Regions from separate parts of the Paenibacillus sp. MMS20-IR301 genome, predicted to be linked through region 1. Evidence: riboswitches for the same ligand, from Rfam matches in the RefSeq annotation. Region 1 holds a riboswitch; each other region holds the start of a gene.
What was found. Region 1 has a riboswitch for cobalamin ahead of LOS79_RS22610 (anaerobic ribonucleoside triphosphate reductase). Riboswitches for the same ligand answer to the same signal wherever they lie in the genome.
Positions count from the first base shown of each region.

Region 2: linked by a shared signal. The riboswitch ahead of LOS79_RS20100 (S-layer homology domain-containing protein) and the one ahead of LOS79_RS22610 (anaerobic ribonucleoside triphosphate reductase) in region 1 are both predicted to bind cobalamin.
Region 3: linked by a shared signal. The riboswitch ahead of LOS79_RS15290 (energy-coupling factor ABC transporter permease) and the one ahead of LOS79_RS22610 (anaerobic ribonucleoside triphosphate reductase) in region 1 are both predicted to bind cobalamin.

Region 1 covers NZ_CP135275.1:5,293,365-5,298,804, reverse strand. The annotation lists gene serS (serine--tRNA ligase) at 1-299, opposite strand, end outside; gene ssuE (NADPH-dependent FMN reductase) at 708-1,268, shown strand; gene nrdG (anaerobic ribonucleoside-triphosphate reductase activating protein) at 1,365-1,892, opposite strand; gene LOS79_RS22610 (anaerobic ribonucleoside triphosphate reductase) at 1,889-3,874, opposite strand; cobalamin riboswitch at 4,217-4,448, opposite strand; gene LOS79_RS22605 (MTH1187 family thiamine-binding protein) at 4,840-5,148, shown strand; gene LOS79_RS22600 (sugar phosphate isomerase/epimerase family protein) at 5,219-5,440, shown strand, end outside.
Region 2 covers NZ_CP135275.1:4,671,571-4,677,010, reverse strand. The annotation lists gene LOS79_RS20105 (GAP1-N2 domain-containing protein) at 1-1,450, shown strand, start outside; cobalamin riboswitch at 2,130-2,335, shown strand; gene LOS79_RS20100 (S-layer homology domain-containing protein) at 2,625-4,814, shown strand; gene LOS79_RS20095 (DUF4430 domain-containing protein) at 5,289-5,440, shown strand, end outside.
Region 3 covers NZ_CP135275.1:3,511,992-3,517,431, reverse strand. The annotation lists gene LOS79_RS15295 (ArsR/SmtB family transcription factor) at 1-753, opposite strand, end outside; cobalamin riboswitch at 913-1,108, shown strand; gene LOS79_RS15290 (energy-coupling factor ABC transporter permease) at 1,317-2,081, shown strand; gene LOS79_RS15285 (energy-coupling factor ABC transporter substrate-binding protein) at 2,081-2,386, shown strand; gene cbiQ (cobalt ECF transporter T component CbiQ) at 2,370-3,158, shown strand; gene LOS79_RS15275 (energy-coupling factor ABC transporter ATP-binding protein) at 3,237-4,079, shown strand; gene cobJ (precorrin-3B C(17)-methyltransferase) at 4,113-5,440, shown strand, end outside.

The DNA of each region.
Region 1 (5,440 bases):
TCACCGCAGCGGCGCTCCGCTTCAAGCAGCTCCGCCTCCAGCCCGGTGAGCAGGCGGTTGATCTCCCGCACCTGCTCCTTGGCCTGCTCGCCGCCAGCAGTGTCGCCCTGGCGCAGCAGGCGCTCGACCTCCTTCGTCAGCGCATTGCGCTCCGCCCGGCGCTGCTCTGCATTCCGGCGGGCCGCCCGCCGCCGGTCGTCCCAGTCCAGGAGTTCCGTAAGCGGGAACTCCACTCTTTTCCATTCAGCCGTCTTCCGTACAATGTCCTCATTCTCCCTGATCCAATTCATGTCCAGCATCCGCGATCCGCTCCTTTGGGTTTAAAAAAATGCAAAAAACGCCCTCATCCATGGGACGAGGAGCGTCAGCTCGCGGTGCCACCCAGGTTGGCCTAATTCACGTAAAGCAGCTGTACAGCAGCGGAATAAGGCCCTCTTTGGTCTTCGCGGTAACGGGCGAAACCCGGTAAACTTAGGAAGCAGGGAAACTGCTCCGGTCGCAGACGCCTCGCGGTTGGATGCCGGTCATTGGCCTGGTCGGGATATAGGTTTGCCGTTTATTATACCGAGAGCGCCGCCGGGTTGCAAGCACAATTGTGGTTTGACAATATTCCTTGTACTCTGCTAGGATTATTACTAATTTAAAGTATTTATGACCGGTGCCGGAGTCCGGCATATCCTATACAAGCAGACGGAAGAGGTGCGGAAATGGCCAAAATAGTTGTGATTAACGGTACACCATCCCTGGTCTCAAGGATTAATGCAGTAATCGAATATACGGAGGCGGACCTGCAGGGACGCGGCTTTACCGTGGAGCGGATTAATATTGCCGAGCTTCCGGCTGAGGATCTGATTCACACGAAGTTTGAGAGTGAGGCTATCGTCAAAGCGAACGGGCTGGTGGCTGAAGCGGACGCAGTCATTGTAGTCAGTCCCGTATACAAAGCCTCCTTTACAGGTGTGCTTAAGACCTTCCTGGATCTGATCCCGCAAAAAGGGCTGGCCGGCAAAATCGTCCTCCCGCTCTTCATGGGCGGAAGCCTGGCGCATCTGCTCTCGATCGACTATGCGCTGAAGCCGGTGCTGTCGGTGCTGGGCGCCCGTCATATCCTGGGCGGCGTCTTCGCCGTGGACTCCCAGGCCGTGCGGAACGACCAGGGGGTAGTGGAGCTGGCCGACGAGCTGAAGCTGCGTCTGAACAGCGTGCTGGAAGAGCTGGCGGATGAGACGGCGCATAAGGCAGCCCGCAAAGCAGGAGAACAGGCGTAGGAGCAGAAGCGCGGTATCTGGAAAATTAGCATACCAAAGGGCACTAAACCACCGCGCTGCGGAAGGTTAGTGCCCTTTTTTAACAGATAGATAGCTTTACACCCCTTGAAAGCTAAGGATAGGCTCCCATAGTACAATTGTATCTCCTGCCAGACTAGCCGGAATATCTATAATGCGCTGATTGCTGCTGCCCCGGTAGGGGAGTGTCGTATCTTTGAGCTCTTCGACGAACCGCCCGTCGATCACGACCTGGCAAAGCGCCAGCAGCTCCCATTCCGGTGAGCCGGGGGAAGCTGTAAGCTCCTCATACGTGTACCCGGTGTAGATCCAGACCGGGAAATCCGGCAGCTCGGCGCGCAGCTCGTGAATGAATTCTGCAGCCGCCTCTGCTGAGAAGAACGGGTCCCCGCCCGCAAGCGTCAGGCCGTCCAGCAGCGGATTGCCGGCGATTTCGCTTATGATCTCCTGCCTGCGCTGCGGTGTGAACAGCTCACCGTAATTGAAGTTCCAGGTCTTCGGATTGAAGCACCCGGGACAACGGTGGCGGCAGCCGCTGAAGAAGAGGACGGCCCGCAGGCCCTCTCCTTCGTTAATGGACTCCGGGTAATAGCCGCATATATTCATAGATGCTTAACGCGGTCCCGTACTTCGGCTTGCTTGGCGGCGTTGAAGCGGGTCTGGTAATCGCCGGTCAAATAGCCGGTTACCCGGCGCAGCCGCCGGATATGGGTTGTATCCTCATGGGCGTTGCAGGACGGGCAGTTCGTACCGATTACCCCTTCATAGCCGCAGCCCGAGCAGCGGTCGATCGGATGGTTGATGCTGAAATAGCTGATTTCCTGCTCCAGCGCATATTTGATGATTTTGACGAAGGCGGCAGGGTTGCTGCGGGCATTTCCGTTCAGCTCGACATAAGAGATTGCTCCGGCATTGCAATACTCATGAAAAGGAGCCTCGAGGCTGATTTTCTTAGCTGCACTCAGGTCGTAGTAGACGGGAATGTGGAAGGAATTCGTATAGTACTCACGGTCTGTTACTCCCGGAATGGAGCCGAGTACTTTGCGGTCCACCTTAGTGAACTTGCCGGAGAGTCCTTCGGCAGGAGTCGCGAACAGTGTAATGTTGAGATCCAGCTCTTCGCTCTTCCGGTCGCAATATTCACGCATATGGCGGACAATGGCTACAGCTTTGGCGTGGATCTCCATATCTTCGCCGTGATGCTTGCCGTACATAGCCTTCATGCATTCTGCCATCCCGATGAAGCCGATCGACAGGCTGCCGTGCTTCAGCAGTTCGCCGACGCTTTCGTCAGGTGCGAGCTGCTCTCCGCCTTCCCAGACCCCTTCACGCATCATGAAGTCAGAGGCTTTGGCCTTTTGGGCAGCCTGGATACGGAACCGGTGAAGCAGCCCGTCCAGTGCAACATCCATGTAATAGTTCAGGTCTTCGAAGAAGCCGGCCTCGTCGGCAGCCAGGCGGCGGCCGGTTATTGTACCGTAGGCAAGTCCGAGACGTACAAGATTGAGCGTGTTGAACGAAAGGTTGCCTTTACCGGAGCAGTGATTGCGTCCGAAGCGGTCGCCGAGCACCCGTGTCCGGCAGCCCATCGTAGCAAACTCGGTGTCCGGATTCTCCGGATCATAATACTGCATATTCAGCGGAGCATCCAGGTTGGCGAAGTTCGGATATAATCTGCGTGCAGAGCACTCGGCGGCCTTCAGGAACAGCTCATAGTTAGGATCGCCCGGCTGCTGGTTAACCCCTTGCTTGCATTTGAAAATCTGGATCGGGAACACCGGTGTCTCCCCGCTGCCCAGTCCGTTCATAGTGGCTGTCAGGAGTGAGCTGATGACGAGCTGGCCCTCAGGTGAGGTGCATGTACCATAGTTGATGCTGGTAAAAGGAATCTGGCCGCCTGAACGGCTGGACATTGTATTGAGGTTATGTACCATGCTCTCGGCTGCCTGCAGTGTTTCGCTTTCGGTCTCTTTCAGAGCGAAACGGAAGGCGCGCGGATACTGCTCTTCCAGATCGGTACGGCTCATCGTAATCTCACCGAGCTGCTCGCCTGCGGTACCTTCCTCGAAATACTCGAGGCCCTTGCGGAACAGCTTGGCGAAGGATTTGGTCACATAGGGAGCCAGATCGTAATCCAGCTTGTTCGCGGATACACCGCCGTACTGGGCATTCTGCTGGGACTGGAAAATAATCGCCACCAGCGACATTGCCGTCATGATTGAGTTAGGAGGGCGTACGCTGCCGTTGCCGGTGTTGAAGCCTTCGCGGAGAAGACGCTCAAACGGAATGAAGATACAGTTGGTTGTTCCGATGGCGTATTGATCCAGATCGTGAACATATACGACATTATCGAGCGTCGCTTGAACGAGCTGTGGCGGCATAGTGAAATTCCGGGCGTACCATTTGGAATACTCACTGCCGAATTTGCTCATCTTGCCGGAGAAGCTCTCCCCGTTCAAGTTGGCGTTCTCACGCAGCAAATCCAGATCCCGGCTGTCGATAATATCCTTACCCAAATGAATTACTTCTTCCAGAAGAACCTCCTGTGCAGCTTGTCCTCCGTTATATCGTTTCTCCAGCAGCGTCATGTATAGCTCTCTCCTCTCAGTATTGTAAACTTGAAGGCAATGCTTCAAGACATCAGTAAAAAGGCATCTCCGGCCAGGAAGGCGGGAAATGCCCGGATGCGCAGTGCAGCTGCCCGCATAAAGGGCAGCTGCCGGTAGTCTAAGTGGAATATACAAACGGGTATCAGAATTATGCCCAGTGGTGTGTAGAACCCGTTCCAGTACATTCCGCAGAAGGCCGATACCTGAGAGCAATATATAATTGTCCTCAGGTATCGGCAGCCTTTGGCCCGAATAACGGAAAGGCTAGCTCTGCTCTTGCAGGCCGCATACGGACACCTCACCTGTTCCTCGCAGGAGTCTGTCGGTGTCACAGAAACAGGCAGGTCTCCTGGCTTGCCGTGTACCCTCCGGCGCCTTCCCGGGAGGCTGCTGGCCTCTTAGTGGCGTCTTGCCGGAGGCTGCTGCCCTTAAGGCCGCTTAGGCCTTGGAGCGTCCGGTTACAGTGGCGGGACCGCAGCGGATTTGCACCGCGTTTCCCTATTAAGCTTCAACTCTACTAGATGAGTGAAACACCTGTTTCTACTATATTTTGTTGTTGTTAAATAAAAGTAACTCAATATATTGTGTTTGTAAACATTTTTTTGGAAATCCAGGCGTGGAGCGGCTTCCCGGGTTTTACTCACAGCTGATCCACAGTTAGTCCACAGGTAATCCACAGTCTGACTGCAAATTTTGTCTTCAATGAGTCATAAATTGTCCCAAAAGCTGCCACAAAGACTCCATAAATATAGTACGCATGTCCCTCGTGAAACTATTTTAGGGATATAGTAATAGCTTCAGGAGAAAATGAGAATTTCAGGGATAATCCCACAGAAACAGGGCTGGAAAAAGAAGCGGCAGGCTGTTTGTAGGCGGGCATGAGAAGGGTTACAATGGAGAGGAAAGGGCAGGCTGTGCACAATATTCCGGGGAGGGATTACAAAATGGCAATTGGCGAAGTAACCGTTATACCGGTCGGCACCGGCAGCACCAGTCTCAGCGGCTATGTGGCTGAAATGCAGCGTGTGCTGCAGACGGTGGAGGGAATCACCTATGAGCTTACCTCCATGGGGACGATTATTGAGGGGCCGGTTGCGCGGATTCTGGCGGCTGTGGAAGCGCTGCATGAGTCGCCGTTTACAGCAGGGGCACTGAGAGTTTCGACTTCACTCAAAATTGATGACCGGCGGGACAAGCCCTCGACAAGCCGCAGCAAGCTGGAGTCCGTTGAACGTAAGCTGCTGGGGGAATAATGCTGCTGCCTGTATTGCAGTAGGGAATGACAAGGTATGATTAAATAACCGCTAAGGAGCTGATTGTTACATGGCAGGAGAATCACCGCAAGTAGGTATTCAGATGTACACGCTGCGTGACCAGAGTGAGCAGGATTTCCTGGGCACACTGGCTAAGGTTGCCGAAATGGGATACGGGGCAGTGGAATTTGCCGGATACTTCGGCGTGCCTGCCGGGGAGCTTCGCCGTACGCTGGACAAGCTGGGGCTTAAGGCGCCCTCGGCGCATGTGGGCCTGGATTTCAGCAGCCTG
Region 2 (5,440 bases), 620 kb from region 1:
CCGGATCTCCCTCGAGGAGCTGACAATTGAACAGCTGCTCGATATCTCTTTCCTGCGCTACCGGGATACGGCCGACTGGCAGCCGCCGCTGGATGCGATCACCCGGCGCAAAGCCAATGCGCTGCGCGCGGCGTACCGCTGGTTCGGGGAGGAGCAGCCGGATGAGGGTGTATTCGCCGGACTTACTCCCCGGGAGCTGGATGATGTGCAGCTGCTCGGAGCACGCTGGCTGAAGGAATCGCGGGCGATCGAGCCGTTCGGACGGCTGCCGCTGGCCTTCTATTACAGCAGTGAACGGGAGGGCGGACCGCTCGATTATGATGCGCTGCTGGATCTGGTGGCACGTAAGGCCGGCGGGGACAAAGAGACGGTCTACCGTTTCCTCGCCTGGGCCCAGCATAACCGGCTGTTCAGCATCTCGAATAAGAAGCTATGGCCGAATTACCGGCGGGCGGTGCTGAACTATTTCCTGAAAAATGACCGCGAGGCGTTCAAGGACCGGGATTTCCGCAGAAGCTATGTATCCGCAGCAACGCCAGCGATGCAGAGTGTCTACAATGAAGCCCGTTCCCAGCTGGCTTCACCGCTGGCGCGGTGGATCAGCCGCAGCCGATTTCAACTCCTGATCTCAGGCAGTCTCCTCGGGATTGCTGTGATTGTTGCCGTTATTGTCTTCAGCATGATGGACAAAGACGGAGCAGGCACCGCGGCACCGACTGCCGGCCCAAGTCCGCTTCCGGCAGCTGTGCAGACGGCTCCGGTCACTGTGCGGCTTAGCGGCAGCGGAGCAGAAGGCAGCGGGACGGCTGGCGGGGAGAACGCCGGTGGAACAGAGGGCAGCGGGACGGTCGATGGAGAGAATGCCGGTGGAACAGAGGGCAGCGGGACGGTCGATGGAGAGAATGCCGGTGGAACAGAAGGCAGCGGGACGGCTGGCGGGGAGAATGCCGGTGGAACAGAAGGCAGCGGGACGGCTGGCGGAGAGGATGCGGGCGTCAAGCTGATCTTCAGCTTTGCCGCTGCTGCTGACTGCAACGCCTTCCAGCCAGCGGAGATCAGCGTAGACTCCGGCAGCGGTGCTGCGGCCACGTACAAGGTCGTGGTAACTGCGGGCAATTGCCTGGCTGGTGTCGCCGGGAATGGCGGCGGCAGTGATGCGGCAGCCGCGAGTGACGGCGGCGGGGGTGTGGCCGCAGGGAATAACGGCGGCAGTACAGGCGCGGCAGCCATTGTACGCGCCTACGAGGTGATGGTGCAGCTGGAGCCGGGAGCAAAGCTGGCCGCAGGTGATATGATCACCGCCGGAGAGTACAAGCTGATCCTGCAGCCTGCGGGAGGCGGTTCTCTGGAGAGTACTCCAAGCAGTTCCCCGGAGGCAACGGCCACACCTGGTGCTGAAGTGAGCGCTGAGCCTTCACCTGCTGCAGATCCAACCGCAGGTGCGGAGTAGAATATCTGTAATGGCCTGATATTAATCCTGAACAGCAAGCGATGCGGAGGACGCGTATGCTGTTCAGGATTTTTTGTGTGAGTAAGAGTATCTGATCCTGGAGGAAATGCTGGGGGATAGATCCCTTGTTGGTGCAGCTCACTAGTCCGCTCAAGTCCAGCTATTGTAAGCACCAAGCTATGAGCAAATGTGATTCTTAGTCCATAAAGTAGACACTCACGCACCGGTTTTCAAGTAAATAGTTTAGCGTTACGGACAGGAGAGACGTTAAGATGCGGGAAATCAGCTGAATGCTGGCCATACGGACACCAGCGACGTTATTTCGCTAGAAAAGTGAAGATAGCACACGAAAAGTGGTGCATAAGGGCTGTGGTGTCCGCAAACCTGGAAAATGGAACAAAAACGGGCGAATAAAGGCTGTGGTGTCCGTTTTAGTACCTTAAGTCTCAGTGGTCTCCCAAGTCTCAGTAGTAGCAGAAATAGCAGAAATATCTGAAGTGTCTGAAGTACCAAAAGTACCGGAAGTGTCCGCCGGACTGTATTCGTTTTTGACTCGGGTAGTTAGTGTTTTTTCCTCTTTTAGCTTGTCTATAGACATACAGGGGAATAGTAGATATGATTGATTGTAATTATTAAAATTTAATAAGCTTTGGAAAAAGGTGCAGATTTCTAACAGGAATGAGCGCTGTCCGGGATGGGCGGCAAGACTGCTTCTGTGCGTATAATCTGCTTAAAAGGGAAGGCCGGTGCAAGTCCGGTGCGGTCCCGCCACTGTAAATGCGGAGCAACTCCCGGGGATGCCACTGTCGCTGTGAACTAGGATGGGAAGGCGGGGGAAGCGATGAGGCATAAGCCAGGAGACCTGCCTTTTTCGTTGTTGTTTCAATTCTTCGGGGATAAGAATGCGGAACAGATGCACATATAAGTAATGTGGCCAGGAGGCATTCCTCGTTCCTGCTGCATGTTATTGTATCTTTCCCCGGCCGCCCTGCAAAGGGCGGTTTTTATGCGGATCTAAGGGTGGTAGAATGTGCCATGCATCTTGAATTATCCTTAGGCTCTGCTGAAATGCACCGTTCCTGCAGGAACGGAAAAGCTTCATGCAATTTGTGCCTGCGCTGCTGGCGGAGGCTGCTCTGGCTTCATCCATTCTATATTAAGAAAGAGGTTAGCAATGAAGAACAATTTATTATCTAAATGGACACGGCTGAGTCTGATCGTAATTATGCTGTTTGCAGTTCTGGGAGCGGCCGTAGCTCCGGCGGGACAAGCTTTTGCCGCGAATGATGCTGCTGTTGATGTCCAGGCCGGTGTAACTGCCGGAAATAAGAGTACTGACGTCTCGCTCTCATCCGCTCTAGGCAGCAGTGTAACTGCAGCGGTCTATGCCACTGCTGAGTTTGTGCTGAAGAACGGTGTTCAATCGGACTGGCAGGCAATCGGCCTGGCCCAGGCGGGCTATAAGGTTCCAGACAGCTATCTGAAGGCGCTTGAGAGCAAGGTAGCTGCGGCTAAGGGGACCTTCAACAGAGCTACGGATTATGCGCGGATTACGCTGGCCGTTAGGGCGCTTGGCGGGAATCCGGCTGATTTTGCCGGCTATAACCTGATTGAGAAGCTCTACAATAACGATAAAATTACCGGCCAGACGCTGAATAATGCAGCCTACGTGCTGCTGGCGCTGGATTCCGGAACGTATACAATGCCTGATAACGCCAAGTGGACACCAGCGAAGCTGCTGGCAGAAATTCTGGCCAAGCAGAATACGGACGGCGGCTTCACCCTGACTACAGGTGCAAGCGATCCGGATATGACAGCGATGGTACTTGCAGTGCTGGCGGGTCATAAGAATGATCCGGCAGTAAATACGGCTGGACAACGTGCTGCAGCCTGGCTTGCAACAGCGCAGGACAAGAACGGCGGATACGGGGACAGCAGCGAGAGTGTAGCACAGGCAATCATTGGCCTGTCTTCGTTTGGTATTGACCCTGCAGGAGCAGCGTATTCGAAGGGTAACGTTAGCCTTGTCAGCAAGCTGCTGAGCTTCAGCGCAGCGGGCGGCGGCTTTGCCCATACTGCCGGCGGCAGCTACAATCAGCTGTCTACAGAGCAGGCCCTGGAGGCCCTGGTTGCTTACAGCCTGTTCAGCAGTGGCGGCAAGCTGTACGATCTGAGCAATACACCTGTGCAGAATCCGCGGGTTAACGTATTAGTTAATGTGGAAGGTCCTAATGGAACACTGGCAGAGGCTTCTGTATATGCAGGGAATGTGCTGAATGCGCTGGAGAAGGCGGCAGCGGAGAAGGGCGTAGCTCTGGTGAACGAAGCGGGTAATTATGTGACGGGGATCGGCGGCGTGAGCGCGGGAACTTTTGGCGGCTATGACGGCTGGATGTATGTGGTTGCCCGCGGCGGAGCTTGGATCTATCCAAGTGTGGGGATGGGTGATTTCGCACTTGCCGAGAACGACCGGGTACTTGTCTATTACGGCGGAGATAACACACAGGTGGTAGAATCGGTAACGGTCTCCCCTGCGCAGCCGCAGCCAGGACAAGATATTACTGTAAAAGTGACGCAGAAGCAGTGGGTCTGGAACAATGACACCTTTACGTCCGATCCGGTTACTTCACCGGCTGCGGGGGTACAAGTGACCATCGGCGGTAAAACGGCGGTTACGGATGCTGCGGGTTCGGCTGTTTTTGCCGGTGGCCTGGCAGCGAATAAATACACCCTTACCCTTACCGGGTATCTCAAAGACAACACGCCTGCTGTTGTCCGTTACGTACAGCCGCTTACTGTAGCTTCTGCTGCTGCGGACCGTGCGGCTTTTGCCGATGTGAAGTCGATCTCGCCTTGGGCATTGGAGTCCGTATACACGGCATATGACCGCAAGCTTATGGGCGGCATCAGTGAGAGCAGTCTTGTCTTTGCACCGAAACAGAATATTACCCGTGCGGAGTTTGCAGCGCTGCTGCTGAGATTGACCGGCAATGAGCCGTCTGCGGCAACATCTGCCCAGAGTTTCAGTGATGTTAAAGCGGATGCGTGGTATTATGGAGCAGTGAACAAAGCCAAGGAACTGGGCATGATCAGCGGTGTGACAGCTACGGCGTTCAAACCGGACGGCCTCGTTACACGTGAGGATATGGCTGTAATGATTATGAGAGCATTCAAGCTGGATGCTGCTTCAGCCGTTGCCGGAATCGGGAAATTCTCTGATGAGGATCAGATCAGTGAATACGCGTTGACTGCAGTGCGCACTGTGACCGGACTTGGGCTGATGAGCGGCACCGGCGGTGAATTCAAGCCTTCTGCGGCTGTTACCCGGGAAATGGCTGCGGCAGTGGCGGTTAGATTGCCTTAGTTGGTGGGAGTGCGTTGCTCCCGCTGTCCTGGGTTCTCATATAGAGCAGGGAGGAGCGGGAAATTAGTGGAAAAAGAGCACTTAATTCTGCTGAAATCCCTGTCTGCGGGAAATTAGTTGGAAAAACAGCATTTAATGATGCTCAAGTTACCCGTTGGCGGCGATATGGGCGGAATTAAGTGTCATTTATCCAACTAAAATGGATAGAGCAGCTTGGGCGGGTGAATTAAGTGTCATTTATCCAACTAACGTTCCGGCGGGGAGTGCAGTGGATAGGATGTGCCTGTGCAGTGTTTCGAGCTGCTGCAAGTAGAGCTCTGCAGGTTGCGGAAGGGAAGTACCCTGTGGCCGGCAGGCTGATGTTAAGGATTAGTTTGTATATGTGTTGATAAGAAAACATAAAGTGTATGGACGGAACGGGGAACAGGCTGACTGCCCCCGTTCTTTTCCCTTTTTGTGGAGGTGCAGGTGTTCATGTATAGTCTGTTAAAAGCCTGGCGGCGCTTCGCCCCGCCGCTGCTTGTCCCGGCAGTGCTGCTATTCGCAGCACTGCTTGCCGGCTGCTCCGCCGCGCAGCCGGACACCGCTGGCGGCGTAAGCCCGCCGCCAGCCGCTTCCGGGGCCGC
Region 3 (5,440 bases), 1.8 Mb from region 1:
GATCTCTGAGAGCTTCTGCCCGTCCATGAAGGTGCCGGCCGGTGTAATCCGCAGCTGCTTGAGCAGACCGTACTGGTTGGTGAGCGCAGGCCACCAAGCCGGGGTATATTTGCCGTGGCTGTCGCCGTAGTCGCCCGGGCTTGTCCAGAAGCCGAGCCGCCGGCCGTTCAGGGTGAAGGAGATATCTGAAGGCCAGTTGTTATTGATAGACGGAGCTTCTGAGGCGATCTCCATTGTGATGACCAGCTCTTCCGGCTGCTGGCTGGAGAGCAGGAAGTTGGGGATTTTATATTCCACGAAGCCTTTGCCGAACCAGAGGATGCCTGCATTCACGCGTTCCTGGTCCCAGAAATACCGCGGATCATCGAAATTGCCGATCACCTTCTCTGTGGTGGACAGGCCGCAGGTAGGTTCAATCCGGAAATCGGAATAATGGCCTACGGGAATCTCCTTGCGGTAGCTCCGGCGCTGCGCCCGTGCCTGTCCGGGGAAGATAATCTCGGCCCCGTCAGCAGCCAGCGTACAGATCTTCTGCAGCCCGCTCTTGCCCGGAGCCATATGGCTCCGGACTAGCCCGGCGGCTTCAAGCTTGCGCACATGCATGGTCATAATAGCGCTGCTGAGCTTAAGTGCTCCGGCCAGCTCCTTAACATTCATTGGTTTATCGGCCAGCAGGCGCAGCATCTGCAGGCGTACCGCACTGGATAATGCCTCATATACGGGCAAGGATTGTTCGGTTAAATCTAGTTTCATGTGCTGCCTCCGCGTTCAGGTTATATAGTTAATGATTATATTACTCAAACAACGTTCTTACAAGTAAATGAACAACTTTCCGCTCGAATGAGCATGCTGCCGCCATCCGCTCCAATTTTATCACAGACAGGCTAAGCTCTGTCCGCTATGATGTAGGGTGAATTAGCGACTATACAAGGTGCTCTTGCCGCCTGCGGCAAGGGGTAACAGGGAATCGGGTGCAACTCCCGAGCGGTCCCGCCACTGTAAGGAAGAGCTGGGCTTCATCATGTCACTCGGGCATCACCCGGGGAAGGCGAAGTTCACAGCGCCGGTATTCCAAGCCAGGAGACCTACCTTGTGTAAGCACACCACGACTCTACGCGGATAGGAGCGGTGTACGGATAGGTTATTTAGAAGAGGCGTTCTGCCAGCAGAGCCGGAGGGGATCTTTAATATACAAGATTGCATCCAGCTATTCATTGCGGCATTCGCCACCCTACATTACCTGCGTACATGCACTCCCACCCTCAAGGGCGGGAGTTTTTTGGTTTGACCGATTTGAAGAAAATGGAGGCTGACAAATGAAAAAACGCGGATTTTGGAGTTTTGCGGCACTGGTTGCCGGATTTACAGTGTATTTTATGCTGAATGAACCGGGGACAGCCCGGGCGATGCACATCATGGAAGGCTTCCTGCCGGTAGGCTGGGCGGTATTCTGGTGGGCGGCGTTTATCCCGTTTTTCGTGCTGGGCATTATCCGGCTCAGAGCAATGACCAGGGAGAACCCGGAGCTGAAGCTGCTCCTCGGGCTGGCCGGAGCGTTCACGTTCGTTCTCTCGGCGCTCAAAATGCCTTCCGTCACCGGAAGCAGCTCCCATCCAACCGGTACGGGACTTGGCGCTGTAATGCTGGGGCCGCTCCCGATGGGAGTTATCGGCTCGGTTGTTCTGTTGTTTCAGGCGCTGCTGCTGGCGCACGGGGGAATTACGACGCTCGGGGCGAATGCTTTCTCGATGGCGGTAGCGGGTCCTTTTGCCGGATATGCAGTGTACAAATTAATAATGAGACAGCCGCAGCGTGAAAAGCTGGCTTTGTTCTGCGCCGCCGCAATTGCCGACCTGATGACCTATGTCGTAACCTCCTTCCAGCTTGCGGTGGCTTTTCCGGCGGAGGATGGCGGAGTTCTGGCTTCTTTCGTGAAATTCGGGGGGATCTTTGCGCTCACGCAAATTCCGCTGGCCATCAGCGAAGGGCTGCTGACTGTGCTCCTGTGGAACTGGCTGAAATCATACAGCCCGAATGAACTGTCCCTGCTCAAGCGCAAAGTGAACGGAGGCAACGCCTAATGAACAATAAATGGAAGAATGGATTGATGCTGCTGGTTGTCGTCCTTCTCTGTGTCCTGCCGCTGCTGTTCGTAGAGGGTGAGTTCGGGGGAGCGGATGATGCCGCCGAAGGGGCCGTTACGGAGATTGATCCGGCCTATGAGCCCTGGTTCAAGCCGCTGACCGAGCTGCCCGGTGAGACAGAAAGTATGCTGTTCGCCCTGCAGGCGGCGCTCGGAGCCGGAGTGATCGGGTATTCGCTGGGGCTGCTGAAGGGCAAGCACGGCCTGCAGAAGCAGAAGACGCCAAGTGATCAGACGAATTGACACTCTTTCGTATAACAATGCGCTGCGGCAGCTGTCTCCCCTGTGGAAAAGCTTCTTCGCGGCGCTGATGTTCCTGCTCGCTTATACAGTCCATCCGCTGCTGCAGCTTGTAATTACGCTCTGGATGATGTCCTGGTGCATTCTGCATGCCGGAATCCCTGTCCGCGCCTACGGGCTGCTCTTTGGTACGGCGCTGCTGTTCTATGTCCTGAGTCTCCCGGCACTGCTGGTAGAGTTCGGCCATCCGGCCGCGGGAGCACCGGGTATATTCCGGCTTCCGGGGACCGGCCTGCCAGTGTATGTCACAGCAGCAGGGCTGCAGCGGGCAGGCCTGCTGCTGGCGAGAGTCGCAGCCTGTATGAGCTGCTTCTTCTTCCTGATGCTCACCACGCCGTTCAGTGAGCTGCTGCAGGTGCTCCGCAGGCTGCGGATGCCGCAGATTGTGCTGGAGCTGATGCTGATCATGTACCGCTTCCTGTTCCTGCTAAGCGATGCGGCACACGGGATGATGCTCTCCCGGCGGCTGCGCGGCGGCCGCAGAGGATATAAGGCCAGACTGCACGAGACGGCAGCCATGGCGGGGGCGCTCTTCGGGAACACCATGCACCGGTATTACGGGCTGTCCCAGGGACTGCTGGCCCGCGGATTCACGGATGAGATTATTCTGCCGCCGTATACTGCACGCCCTGTGCCGCGGCGGTATGCTGCCCGGGCGTATGCCGGAATAACCGTGCTGCTGCTGGCACAGCTGTGGTTGTGGCGGCTTGGGTAGCGTATGCGGCAAACCGGATACAATACGACATTGTGAAGTTGAACGAACCAAATACAGATAAAGGGGAAGGGGCGCGCTATGGACCAGGAATATTGTCTGGCTTTTGAAGGAGTAGAGTTTCGCTATCCGGACACTAAGGAGCCTGCGCTGCGTGAACTGACGGTCACTTTCCCAAAAGGCCGCAAAACAGTACTGCTTGGCCACAACGGCTCCGGCAAATCAACGCTCTTCCTGCATGCCGTAGGCATTCTGCGTCCGCAGCAGGGCAGGATTGTGCAGGGAGACAGGGAGCTGTCGTATTCCAAAAAAGAGCTGGCTGCCCTGCGGCGCAGTATAGGACTTGTCTTTCAGGACCCGGAGCAGCAGCTGATCCTGAGCACGCCGCTTGAGGATGTGTCATTCGGGCTGCGGGGTGCCGGGATGGATGAGGCTGAGATCGCTGCTCGCTGCCGCAATATTATGAAGCTGCTCAGCCTGGAAGAGCTTAGGGATAAACCGATTCACCAGCTCAGCCTGGGGCAGAAAAAGCGTACAGCGCTCGCCGGTGTAATGGCGATGGAGCCGGAGCTGATTCTGCTTGATGAGCCGACCTCCTATCTGGACCCGCTATCGGAGATGCAGATGCTGGAGGGGCTTGAGGTTATTCATGCCAAAGGTGCAAGCCTGGTCATGGCCACGCATGATATGAATCTGGCTTACCGCTGGGCAGACTGGATCATTATCCTGGATCAGGGGAGGTGCCGGGCGGCGGGGACGCCGGAGGAGATTTTTGCCCGGCGGGAGGAGCTGCAGGCCATTGGCCTTGATCTTCCGCTGCTGGCCGATCTGTGGTACAGCCTGCCTGAGCGGCTCACTGCCGGGCAGGCGGCTCCACGAACGGCAGAGAATTTCAAGGCTGCGCTGCAGCGGCTGCTGGATTAGTGTGCACAGTCATTTACGAACGGGGGAAGAAGGATGAAGAAACAAGGGAAACTGCTGGTTATCGGCTTCGGTCCCGGAGCGCTGGAGCATATTACCGGCCGGGCCCTGGCTGCCCTGGATGAGAGTGAAGCCGTTATCGGCTACAACACTTATGTTGATCTGATTAAGCCGCTGCTAAGGCATCAGGAGATTGTGGGTACGGGGATGACGGAAGAAGTCAGCCGTGCCCAGGAGGCAGTCCGCCGGGCAGAAGCCGGGCAGATTATCGCCGTCATCTCAAGCGGTGACGCCGGAGTATACGGGATGGCCGGTCTGGTCTATGAGGTGCTGATTGAACGCGGCTGGAATCCGGCTGACGGTGTTACAGTTGAGGTGATTCCAGGGATATCGGCAATCCAGTCCTGCTCCTCGCTGCTGGGAGCACCGGTTATGCATGACTCGTGCACGATCAGCCTGAGCGATCATCTTACACCGTGGGAGAGTATAGCCGCGCGTATAGAGGCGGCAGGGGCGGCGGATTTCGTCATTGCCTTCTATAATCCGCGCAGCGGCAAGCGGACGCGGCAGATTGAAGAGGCGCGCCGGATTCTGCTGCGTTACCGGGACCCTGCCACACCGGTCGGCATTGTCAAGAGCGCCTACCGCAGCCGGCAGCATACCGTAGTAACGACGCTGCAGGACATGCTGGAGCATGACATCGGCATGCTCTCTACCGTGGTCGTCGGCAATTCAGCGACGATGGCCTATGAGGGGCTGATGGTTACGCCGCGCGGATATGAGCGCAAGTATAATCTCAGCGCGCAGACACAGGCGCTGAAGCCGCATGAACGGCTGCGCACGGCGGCCGAGCCGTGGTCGCTCGCTGCGGCGGAAGCGGAGCGGGCAGCGGGAGGTGAGCCAGGCGGCGCGGATGCCGGGGTAGCGGGCTACGAGCTGGAGGTGGGCCCGGCCATCGGCAGCCGCAGTTTTAGCGGAGGGCAGCTGAAGCAGCTGGCCGGGCTGGCCGGCAGTGAGGGCCGGCTTGTCTATGGCAGGGACGGGCATTTGCTGCTGCGCACCCGGACGGGGGTGCTGCTAGAGGCGGCAGCTGAGCTGGAAGAAGCCGGACTGCACATAAGCCTGCCCGGAGATTATGTGAAGGTGAAGACCTGCGGTTTCTGCGACATGCGGCGGAGTGACGCATTAAGCGCAGCGGTGCGCCTGCATAGATCCTTACACGGACACCCGGTACCCAGAGAGCTGCAGATCAGCGTGGCGGGCTGCGGCATGATCTGCAGCTCAGCTGTGCTGGAAGACATCGGGCTGGTCTACTCGCGGGGCAGCTATGAGCTGTATCTGGGCGGTAAGAGATCGGGCCGGGG